2 linked regions of the Sporocytophaga myxococcoides genome follow. The main gene of each other region encodes a partner of the protein of the gene in region 2 in a complex. Links are inferred from orthologs where the notes say so. Each region holds a gene or a part of one and is shown on either strand. Other genes may lie near its edges.

Region 1 (2,928 bases), on a different replicon or contig from region 2:
AAAGGGGTCTTCTAATCCTCACAACGTTGTTAAAGCTACTTTTGATGCTCTACTAAGAATGAGAGCTCCACACGTTATTGCTCAACAAAGAGGTGTTACATTGGCAAAAGTATTTACCGGAAAGTAAAATGGCTAAGATTAAAATAACTCAAGTTAGAAGTACTATTGATCGTCCAATCGATCAGAAGCTTACAATTAAAGCTTTAGGACTTGGTAAAATTAATAAAAGTGTTGAGGTAGAAGCAACTCCTCAAATACAAGGAATGGTTAAGAAAGTAAATCACTTGGTAACTGTTAGCAAAATCTAATTATGAACTTAAGTAATTTGACTCCTGCAAAAGGGTCTGTTAAAAATAGAAAGAGAATTGGTAGAGGTACCGGATCAGGACGTGGCGGAACTTCAACAAGAGGTCACAAAGGAGCAAAGTCAAGATCAGGATATTCTAAAAAATCAGGTTTTGAAGGTGGTCAAATGCCTCTTCAAAGAAGAGTTCCAAAATTTGGATTTAATAATCCTGACAAAGTAATATTCAAGCCCATTAATTTAGATATAATAAATAATCTTGCAACTGAAAAGAAGTTATCATTGGTAGATGATAAAGTTCTTTTAGAGAACGGATTAGTTGCTAAATCTGATAAAATTAAAGTTTTGGGAAGAGGAGAGCTAAAAGCGAAATTAGAGATCAAAGCCCATTCTTTTTCTGAATCAGCTGTTAAAGCAATTGAAAATGCAGGTGGTAAAGCAATAAAAATTGCATAATGAAAAAGTTTATCCAAACCATTAAGAATATATTTTCAATAGAAGACCTAAGAATCAGGATACTGAACACTATAGGTTTTCTTTTGATTTTTCGTCTGGGATCTTATGTTGTACTTCCTGGTGTTGATCCAGCTTCAATAGAACAGGGTTCTAATAAAGACAACATTTTAGGATTGTTGGATACCTTGGTTGGAGGTGCATTCAGCAATGTTTCTATTTTTGGTTTGGGTATCATGCCTTATATTTCAGCAAGTATAGTTTTGCAACTATTAACCTTCGCTGTTCCTTATTTTCAAAAACTTCAAAAAGAAGGAGAATCTGGTAGAAAAAAGATCAATCAGATTACAAGGGTACTTACAATATTTATAACCTTAGCTCAATCGGTTGGATATTTGGCAGCTACGGTAAACCAGGAAATGTTATTTCCAGGTGTTGACAGAGCTTTCTTTACAATTAGCGCTATGTTAATTCTGACAGCAGGTACGATGTTTTGTATGTGGCTGGGTGAGAAAATTACAGATAAGGGTATTGGAAATGGAATCTCTATGCTTATAATGGTAGGGATTATCTCAAGATTCCCTCAAGCTATTGTAGTTGAAGGAGCAGCAAAAGGAATGAAGGGAGCTTTACCATTTATAATTGAGTTAGGGGTATTATTCTTTATTGTTATGGGAGTGGTGATGTTAACACAAGCCACAAGAAAAATACCTGTACAGTATGCAAAACAAGTAATTGGTAATAAGGTATATGGCGGTCAAAGGCAATATATTCCTTTAAAGGTAATTGCTGCAGGAGTTATGCCAATTATCTTTGCTCAGTCAATAATGTTTTTGCCAGCAATGGTTGCTTCTATGTTTTCTGATACTAGTGATTTTGCAGGATCGATAGGTGCAACATTTTCAGATTTCACTAGCTGGCAATATAATTTAACATTCGCTGTATTAATTATCCTGTTTACCTTCTTCTATACAGCCCTATCTGTTAATCCAAATCAGATTGCAGATGATATGAAAAGAAATGGTGGTTTTATCCCTGGTATAAAACCTGGAAAACAAACTTCAGACTACATTGATGATGTTTTGTCTCGAATCACTCTTCCTGGTGCTGTTTTCCTGGCGGCTTTAGCTATACTACCAGCAATTGCACATGTTGCTGGAGTAACCAGAGATTTTTCGTACTTCTTCGGTGGTACTTCTCTTTTAATAATGGTTGGTGTAGTATTGGATACACTTCAACAAATAGAAAGTTACTTACTGATGAGACATTATGAAGGTATGATGCAATCAGGAAGAATTAAAGGAAGGTCAGAAAATGTAGCGATTTCTTCTTCTAACTAATGATATATTATAAAACTGAAGAAGAAATTGATCTAATAAAGAAGAGTGGAGATCTTTTAGGCCGTGTACATGGTGAAATTGCAAAGGCTATCAAGATTGGAGTAACTACTCAAGAGTTAGATGATTTAGCATATAATTTTATTATTAGTGGTGGAGGGGTTCCTTCTTTTAAAGGGTACAACGGATTTCCTTATACATTGTGTATCTCCGTTAATGAGCAAGTAGTTCATGGTTTCCCAGGGAAGTATGCCTTGAAAGAAGGAGATGTTATATCTGTTGATTGTGGCGTAAATTTAGGTGGATATCATAGTGATAGTGCTTATACATATGGTATAGGCAAAGTTTCGGAAGATGTCAGGCAATTGTTGGAATTTACAAAGCAATCTTTGTATTTGGGTATTGAAGAAGCTGTTGTTGGGAAAAGAACAGGTGATATTGGTTTTTCAATACAAAACTTTGTAGAATCTAAAGGATATTCTGTTGTGAGAGAGTTGGTTGGTCATGGTGTAGGAAAAAAGTTACATGAAGGTCCAGAGGTTCCTAATTACGGTAAAAGAGGTAAAGGCGTTAAGTTGGAAGAGGGTATGGTCATAGCCATTGAACCCATGATAAATCTTGGTAAAAAGGAGATCGTTCAAGAAGAAGATGGTTGGACAATTAGAACTAAAGATAGAAAGCCCTCAGCTCATTTTGAACATACCGTTGCCATACGAAAAGGAAAAGCTGAAGTATTAACTACATTTAAATACATAGAAGAAGTAATATAATGGCAAAACAGTCCTCGATAGAGCAAGATGGAACAATAGTAGAAGCATTGTCTAATGCTATGTT
Region 2 (6,997 bases):
TCAGATGCCATCCATAAATCAAGATCGACAACATTCTCTTCACCAAGAAAATCTGTAGCAAAAGATTTAAGTCTGCCCGTCAATTCCGGCTCATTTCTTAAATAAGGATAACCATTAAGGACAGTAAATTCGCACTCCCCTCCCATTCCTTCCGCGATACACTCTGCCATTTTTTTCATTTTGGTATGGGCATCTTTTCTCCATTTCTCATCCAGCGTCCTGAATGTACCTTCAATCTTCACCTCATTTGGAACAACATTGGTTGCGCCATTGGCAATAAATTTACCAAAGGAAAGAACACAAGGTAGTTTAGGATCACAATTTCTGCTGACAATTTGCTGTAATGCAATGATGATATGCGAAGCAATAAGAATCGGATCGATGTTTTTATCAGGCATAGCAGCATGACCACCTTTTCCTTTTACAGTTACATAAATCTCATCAGCACTTGCCATATACATACCAGAGCGGAAGCCAACTTTTCCTGCCGGTATCGAAGGCATTACATGTTGACCAATAATGTTTACCGGTGCAGGATTTTGCAATACTCCAGCTTTAATCATCAAAGAAGCTCCACCAGGTATTTTTTCTTCACCAGGTTGGAAAACCAGTTTTATAGTACCCTCGAATGAATCCCTTACCTCTTGTAATATTCTTGCAGAACCGAGCAAGGAGGACGTATGTACATCGTGGCCGCAAGCATGCATTACCCCTACATTCTTCGATTTATACGGAACCTCGTTTGCTTCTACAATAGGAAGCGCATCCATGTCTGCTCTCAGAGCGATAATCTTTTTCTCTGGATTTCTTCCTTTTATAAGCCCGACAACTCCTGTATCCGCAACGCCTTCCTGAGTTTCAATTCCAAAACTTCTGAGCTTTTCGGCAACATACTTACATGTATTAAACTCCTCAAAAGACAATTCTGGGTTAGCATGCAAATATCGTCGATCGTTTATAGTATCTCCTGCATACATTGCAGCCAGCTCTTTTATTCTTGGAACAAGACTACTCATAAAAATTTACTCTTTGACAATAATGTTAATCTGATCAGGCACAATTTTAGCTTCCGGGAATTCCTCTTTCAACTTTACATAAAGATTGTTTGCCTCTATTCTGTTAAAACAATCACCTACCTTTACTCTGAAAGTAGGTTGTTTATATTGTGCATATATATCTGCATCCGGAAGTATCTTATAAATACGCTCTCTTACCTTTCTTGATTCCTCGCTACTGTTACCAGAATAAACAAGAATTCTGTATCCCTGAGCATTCTTTATACCCCTATTTCTTGCTGCAACAGAATCGACGCGGGCATCTGCAGTTTGAGCCGCATTGGAAGGAGTACTGCTATTTCCTCCATTTGCAGGAGGTGTATTTTTGGAATCCTTAGAAGAAGGCTTTGGTGCTGAATCTGCATCATACTTTGGCCTGAAAGAAGTCAGATCCTCCTTGAACATACCTTTGGTCGTATCCTGCTTCATCTGAGTTTGACCTTTGGCACAACTCATCAGAACAAATACAACACTAAGCAAGCCAAGACGGCTGATAAGTTTTTTAGTCTTCATCAATGATAACACATTTATTGTTGTTGATATCATCTTCAACAGTTTTAAATTTCACATCCTTCTTAATGCTACCGTCATTATACTGAACAGACACTCTATCGTTACGCCCCGCTACTTTTTCCGATTTTACAGGTAAAACTTTAGGCTGCGCAGGCTCCGACACTGCAGCTGACTGTCCATTTCCTGAAAGAACGCTTCTTGCTTCATCTTTATTTTCCTTCAGGTTCTGAACAGGTCTAGGATGTCTTGCTTCCTGAACCTCCTCTGCCTCTCTCACTGGCAAATCAGCTTTGTAAAGGAATGACACTGTATCTTCATTTACTTTGCCAAGGAAACCTTTGAACATCTGGAATGCTTCAAATTTGTACACGAGCAAAGGATCTTTCTGCTCAAATACTGCATTCTGAACAGATTGCTTCAGATCGTCCATATCTCTTAAGTGCTCTTTCCAAGCCATATCTATAAAGGCAAGTGAAGCATATTTCTCAACAGAAGTAATCAACTCTCTTGAGTTTGGAGCAACCAACTTTTTCAGATCACCGGATACATTGATACTTCTTCTGCCATCAGTAAATGGAATACCGACAGAGGTAACTTCTCTTCCTTTTGTAGCTTCAATTTCCTTAAATATAGGTAATGTTTTTCCAACAAGATTCTGAGCCTTATCAGTATAGAATTTCAATGCTTCTTTATACAATCTATCTGTTAAGACATCTGTTTTAAGCTTGCTAAAGTCATCCTGAGAGATGCTTGAGGCGAAGCCGAAGGTGCTATGAATATTAAGTTTAAAGTCTTCGTAATTTTCAACTGCCTTGCCATTTGTTACGATATTCTCGGAAAGGTCATAAATCATAGTCAGGATGTCAAGCTCCAAACGTTCTCCAAATAAAGCATTCCTCCTCCTTGTGTAAATCACTTCTCTTTGAGAGTTCATTACGTTATCATATTCAAGAAGTCTTTTTCTGACACCGAAGTTATTTTCTTCAACTTTTTTCTGAGCTCTTTCAATAGACTTGGTAATCATTGAATGCTGAATAACTTCACCTTCTTCAAGACCAAGACGATCCATGAATTTCGCTATTCTATCCGAACCAAAGAGACGCATCAGGTTATCTTCAAGACTTACAAAGAACTGCGAAGACCCCGGATCACCCTGACGACCGGAACGGCCGCGAAGCTGTCTATCCACACGACGGGATTCATGTCTTTCAGTTCCAATAATTGCCAAACCTCCAGCATTTTTAGATTCCACAGTAAGCTTAATATCCGTACCACGACCAGCCATGTTAGTTGCGATGGTAACAGTGGAAGCTTTACCAGCCTCTGCAACAATCTCAGCTTCTTTTTGGTGGTATTTAGCATTCAATACCTGATGTTTGATGTTGCGAAGCTTAAGCATCCTGCTCAACAATTCGGAAATCTCAACAGATGTCGTACCAACAAGAACAGGACGACCCTGCTTTGTCAACTCACTGATTTCATCAGCAACGGCATTAAACTTTTCTCTTACCGTTTTATATACTTTATCTTCTCTGTCGTCTCTGACAATTCCTCTGTTTGTAGGAATGACAACCACATCAAGTTTATAAATCTCCCAAAACTCACCAGCTTCAGTTTCTGCAGTACCAGTCATACCTGCAAGCTTATGATACATTCTGAAATAGTTCTGAAGCGTGATGGTAGCATAGGTTTGAGTAGCCTCCTCTACTTTCACATTTTCTTTTGCCTCAAGAGCCTGGTGAAGACCATCCGAATATCGTCTTCCTTCCATCACACGACCAGTTTGCTCATCCACGATCTTAACCTTATTTTCAACGATGATATAATCTACATCCTTTTCAAATAAAGCATAAGCTTTTAGCAATTGCTGAATGGTATGAACACGCTGAGATTTGTCTGAATACTCTTTTAACAATGTCTCTTTCTGGGTAATTCTTACTTCTTCAGGCAGAGTCTTGTTGCTTTCTATTGCATCAAGCCCAGTAGCAATATCAGGAAGGATAAACAAGTTAGGATCCTCACCTTCGCCAGTGATAAAATCAATACCCTTTTCAGTAAGCTCAATGTTGTTATGTTTTTCATCAATCGTGAAATACAAAGGTTCATCTGCCTCGGGCATTAATTTGCCATTTTCCTGCAGGTAGTAGCTTTCTGTTTTCTGCAGGATGGTTTTAATACCCATTTCGCTGAGGTATTTAATTAAAGGCTTAGCCTTAGGAAGACCTCTGTAAGCTCTGAAAAGAGCTAGTCCACCCGCTTTCTCATCACCTTCTGCAATTTTCTTTTTCGCCTCGACCAGGTAATTGTTAACAATTTTCTTTTGCGCTTCAACTATCTTATAAACGCGAGGTTTTAGTTCATAAAATTCATGTTCATCTCCTCTTGGAACAGGACCGGAAATGATCAATGGTGTTCTTGCATCGTCAATTAACACAGAGTCGACCTCATCGACCATGGCATAAAAATGCTCTCTTTGCACAAGATCTTCGGTATCTCTGGCCATATTATCTCTCAGATAATCGAAGCCAAACTCATTGTTAGTACCAAATGTAATATCAGCACGATATGCCGCAGCGCGCTCTTCGGAATTTGCCTCGTGCTTATCTATACAATCTACAGAAAGCCCATGAAATTCATAAAGAGGCCCCATCCATTCAGAGTCCCTTTTAGCAAGATAATCGTTAACCGTAACTATGTGAACACCCTTTCCAGCAAGTGCATTAAGGTATGCAGGGAAAGTAGCAACAAGAGTTTTACCCTCACCAGTAGCCATCTCTGCAATTTTACCCTGGTGTAGCACAACTCCACCAATGATCTGAACATCATAATGGAGCATTTCCCAGGTAATTTCAACACCGGCAGCAACCCATTTATTTTTCCAATGAGCCTTATTCCCAACAATTTCCACACCTTTTCTTTTCGCAGCAATTGCCTTATCCATTTCGCTGGCTTCTACAACGATTTCCCCATTTTCTTTCCATCTTCTTGCCGTTTCTTTAACCACAGCAAAAGCAGTAGGAAGAATTTTCAGCAGCACAGCTTCAAGATCTTTGTTTCTCTGCTTCCCAAGCTTGTCTATTTCGCCAAAGGTTTTCTCCTTTTCATTAATATCGAGATCCGGATTATCAGCGACTTGTTTATGAAGTGCAGCAATCTGATCATCCACAGATTTCAAATCACTTGCAATGATCGCTTTAAGTTCTGCAGTTTTAGCTCTTAACTGATCGTCCGAAATCGATTTTAACTTCGCATATTCGTCATTTACCAACTGCACGTATGGTCCCAGCTCCTTCAAGTCCCTCTCCGATTTGGTACCGAAAATTTTTGTTATTCCTTTGGCTATTAATTCAAACATTGAGATAAATATTTAGAATGCTAAATTTAAGATTTTAATACAACAACTGATAGTTACTCTGTATTAGATTTTTATTATGCCTTCAAAAACCTGTTTTGCGGGACCAATGAGGTATATATCTTTATAACCTTTATCAGCTTTTTGGAAAGAAATACTTAGGTCTCCGCCGAGTGTAGTCACAGGAACGGGACTTTTCATTCCCTGCAAAGATGCCACCAGTGCTGAGGCGGTAACACCTGTTCCACAGGAATAAGTTTCATCTTCGACTCCACGCTCATAAGTTCTTACCCATAACCTGTCGCCGTCTTTTTCTATAAAATTTACGTTCGTCCCTTCTTTTCTGAAACGCTCGTTATTTCTCACTTTATACCCTTCGTCGTACACCGCAAACTCTTTGATCTTTTGCACATATTGTACATAATGAGGACTTCCTGTATTTAAAAAATAAAATCCATTCCCTTCCTCCACTGCATCCACATCAATCATTTTAAGATGAACCAGTCCATCTTTAATGTAAGCGTCATGCGGACCGTCAATAGCCAGGAAAGAGGTTTCACTACCAATCACCCCCATATCACTGGCAAACTGAACAATACACCTTCCGCCGTTACCACACATAGAACTTTGATTCCCGTCAGAATTAAAATAAACCATCTGAAAATCATAATCAGGGTGCTCTTCAAGGAGAATAAACCCATCTCCACCAACACCAAATCTCCTGTCACATAGAAACTTAACAAGATCAGTATTTGCAGTATCAAAGAATTTCTTACGATTATCAACCATGATGAAATCGTTTCCTGTTCCCTGATATTTAAAGAATTTTAAATTCATAAAAAATTATAAACATATCTACCGGCACAAATATAGGTATTAACAAGGTAGAATACTGTAAAGTTTATCCGGGATTAAGCATTAAAAAATGTAAATGTTAATATACTCATCAGAAATTAATCATCAACAATGGATTTAAACAATAACATGATTATTAAATGGCTTACCCATATTTTGAGTTTAAAGCAAAAAAGCCGGCTCTTAGAGACCGGCTTTTAATTTTTTTCAGAGGAAGACTATGCTTTAGCTTTTGGAGCTTTAGCTGCTTTTGGAGCAGCAGGAGCAGAAGTTTTTGCTTTATCTTCAAATTTTTTATCCTCTTTGATTCTTGCAGCTTTACCTTCTTTGTCTCTCAGATAGAATAATCTTGCTCTTCTTACAGAACCTTTTCTTACTAATTCTACCTTTTCTACTGAAGGGGAAAGTATTGGGAAAATTCTTTCTACAGCAACTCCACTAGAAATTTTTCTTACAGTAAATGTTTCACCGTTAGTGTTAACATTTTTCCTTTGAATTACTGTTCCTTGGAATAGCTGAATTCTTTCTTTATTTCCTTCGGTTATTTTAACGTGGACAGTGATAGTATCACCAGCGTTGAAAGCAGGAAGAGCAGTTCTCTTCTCTTTTGATTCAGCTTCCACAAATTTTATTAAATCGCTCATAATAAATAGAGTCTAACGGTTTTTCAAAAACGGATTGCAAATATAATAGCTAATTATTGCAATTACAAATATTAAAAATATTTATTCACATTCACCTCAAAAAAAGCTCATCATTAACCTTCTTCTGAGAAATGTTTATTGTAAAGATCTGGCCTTCTGACTTTTGTTCTTTCAAGTGCTTGTTCAGTCCTCCACTTTTCGATTTCTGCTTCGTGTCCGCTGAGTAAAACATCTGGAACTTTCCAGCCTTTATATTCTGCCGGCCGAGTAAAAACGGGCGGAGCAAGAAGATCGTCCTGAAAAGAATCTGTCAGAGCTGAAGTTTCGTCAGAAAGCACTCCTGGAATCAACCTTATGATTGCATCCGAAACTACCGCCGCAGCCAGTTCACCCCCTGAAAGAACGTAATCACCAATGGTCCATTCATGTGTAATCAGATGTTGGCGGATTCTTTCATCTACGCCTTTGTAATGACCACATAGGAGGATGATATTTTTGAGAAGACTAAAAGAGTTAGCTTTTTTCTGGTCAAACTTTTCTCCGTCAGGAGTCATATAAACAACTGCGTCGTACTTCCT

Evidence for each region. The genes of interacting proteins can lie anywhere in the genome.
Region 1: the proteins of secA (region 2) and secY are in contact, whole or in part, in a crystal structure (PDB 3DIN), measured with the Thermotoga maritima proteins. The link is inferred for Sporocytophaga myxococcoides from one-to-one orthologs. Residues at the interface, in WP_004082002.1 of Thermotoga maritima: Glu261, Ala262, Arg263, Lys300, Ala301, Arg302, Thr303, Ile304, Ile305, Leu323, Tyr324, Asp325, Pro326, Val329, Ser330, Tyr333, Ile336, Lys340, Phe345, Val349, Glu363, Phe364, Tyr374, Ser375, Gly376, Gly377, Glu393, Ile395, Thr482, Ser483; in WP_004081795.1 of Thermotoga maritima: Glu108, Gly109, Glu110, Glu111, Ala236, Glu237, Arg238, Arg239, Ile240, Thr241, Ile242, Gln243, Tyr244, Ala245, Arg246, Arg247, Val248, Thr249, Gly250, Arg251, Arg252, Val253, Tyr254, Gly256, Ala257, Ser258, Thr259, Tyr260, Leu261, Pro262.

Annotation. Positions count from the first base shown.
Region 1 is NZ_BBLT01000002.1:494,496-497,423, forward strand. It holds secY (preprotein translocase subunit SecY), read left to right. Parts: upstream 1-759; coding sequence 760-2,097; downstream 2,098-2,928. Other genes in the region: rpsE (30S ribosomal protein S5), read left to right, coding at 1-127; rpmD (50S ribosomal protein L30), read left to right, coding at 129-308; rplO (50S ribosomal protein L15), read left to right, coding at 311-760; map (type I methionyl aminopeptidase), read left to right, coding at 2,097-2,864; infA (translation initiation factor IF-1), read left to right, coding at 2,864-2,928. UniProt on the Escherichia coli protein: The central subunit of the protein translocation channel SecYEG. Consists of two halves formed by TMs 1-5 and 6-10.
Region 2 is NZ_BBLT01000003.1:416,228-423,224, reverse strand. What follows is about bases 1,358-5,267. They hold secA (preprotein translocase subunit SecA), read right to left. Parts: upstream 4,924-5,267; coding sequence 1,558-4,923; downstream 1,358-1,557. Other genes in these bases: dapF (diaminopimelate epimerase), read right to left, coding at 4,987-5,267; MYP_RS09615 (hypothetical protein), read right to left, coding at 1,358-1,568. Outside these bases: MYP_RS09620 (M20 metallopeptidase family protein), read right to left, coding at 1-1,016; more of MYP_RS09615, read right to left, coding at 1,023-1,357; more of dapF, read right to left, coding at 5,268-5,757; rplS (50S ribosomal protein L19), read right to left, coding at 5,994-6,419; tRNA (guanosine(37)-N1)-methyltransferase TrmD, read right to left, coding at 6,533-6,997. UniProt on the Escherichia coli protein: Required for protein export, interacts with the SecYEG preprotein conducting channel.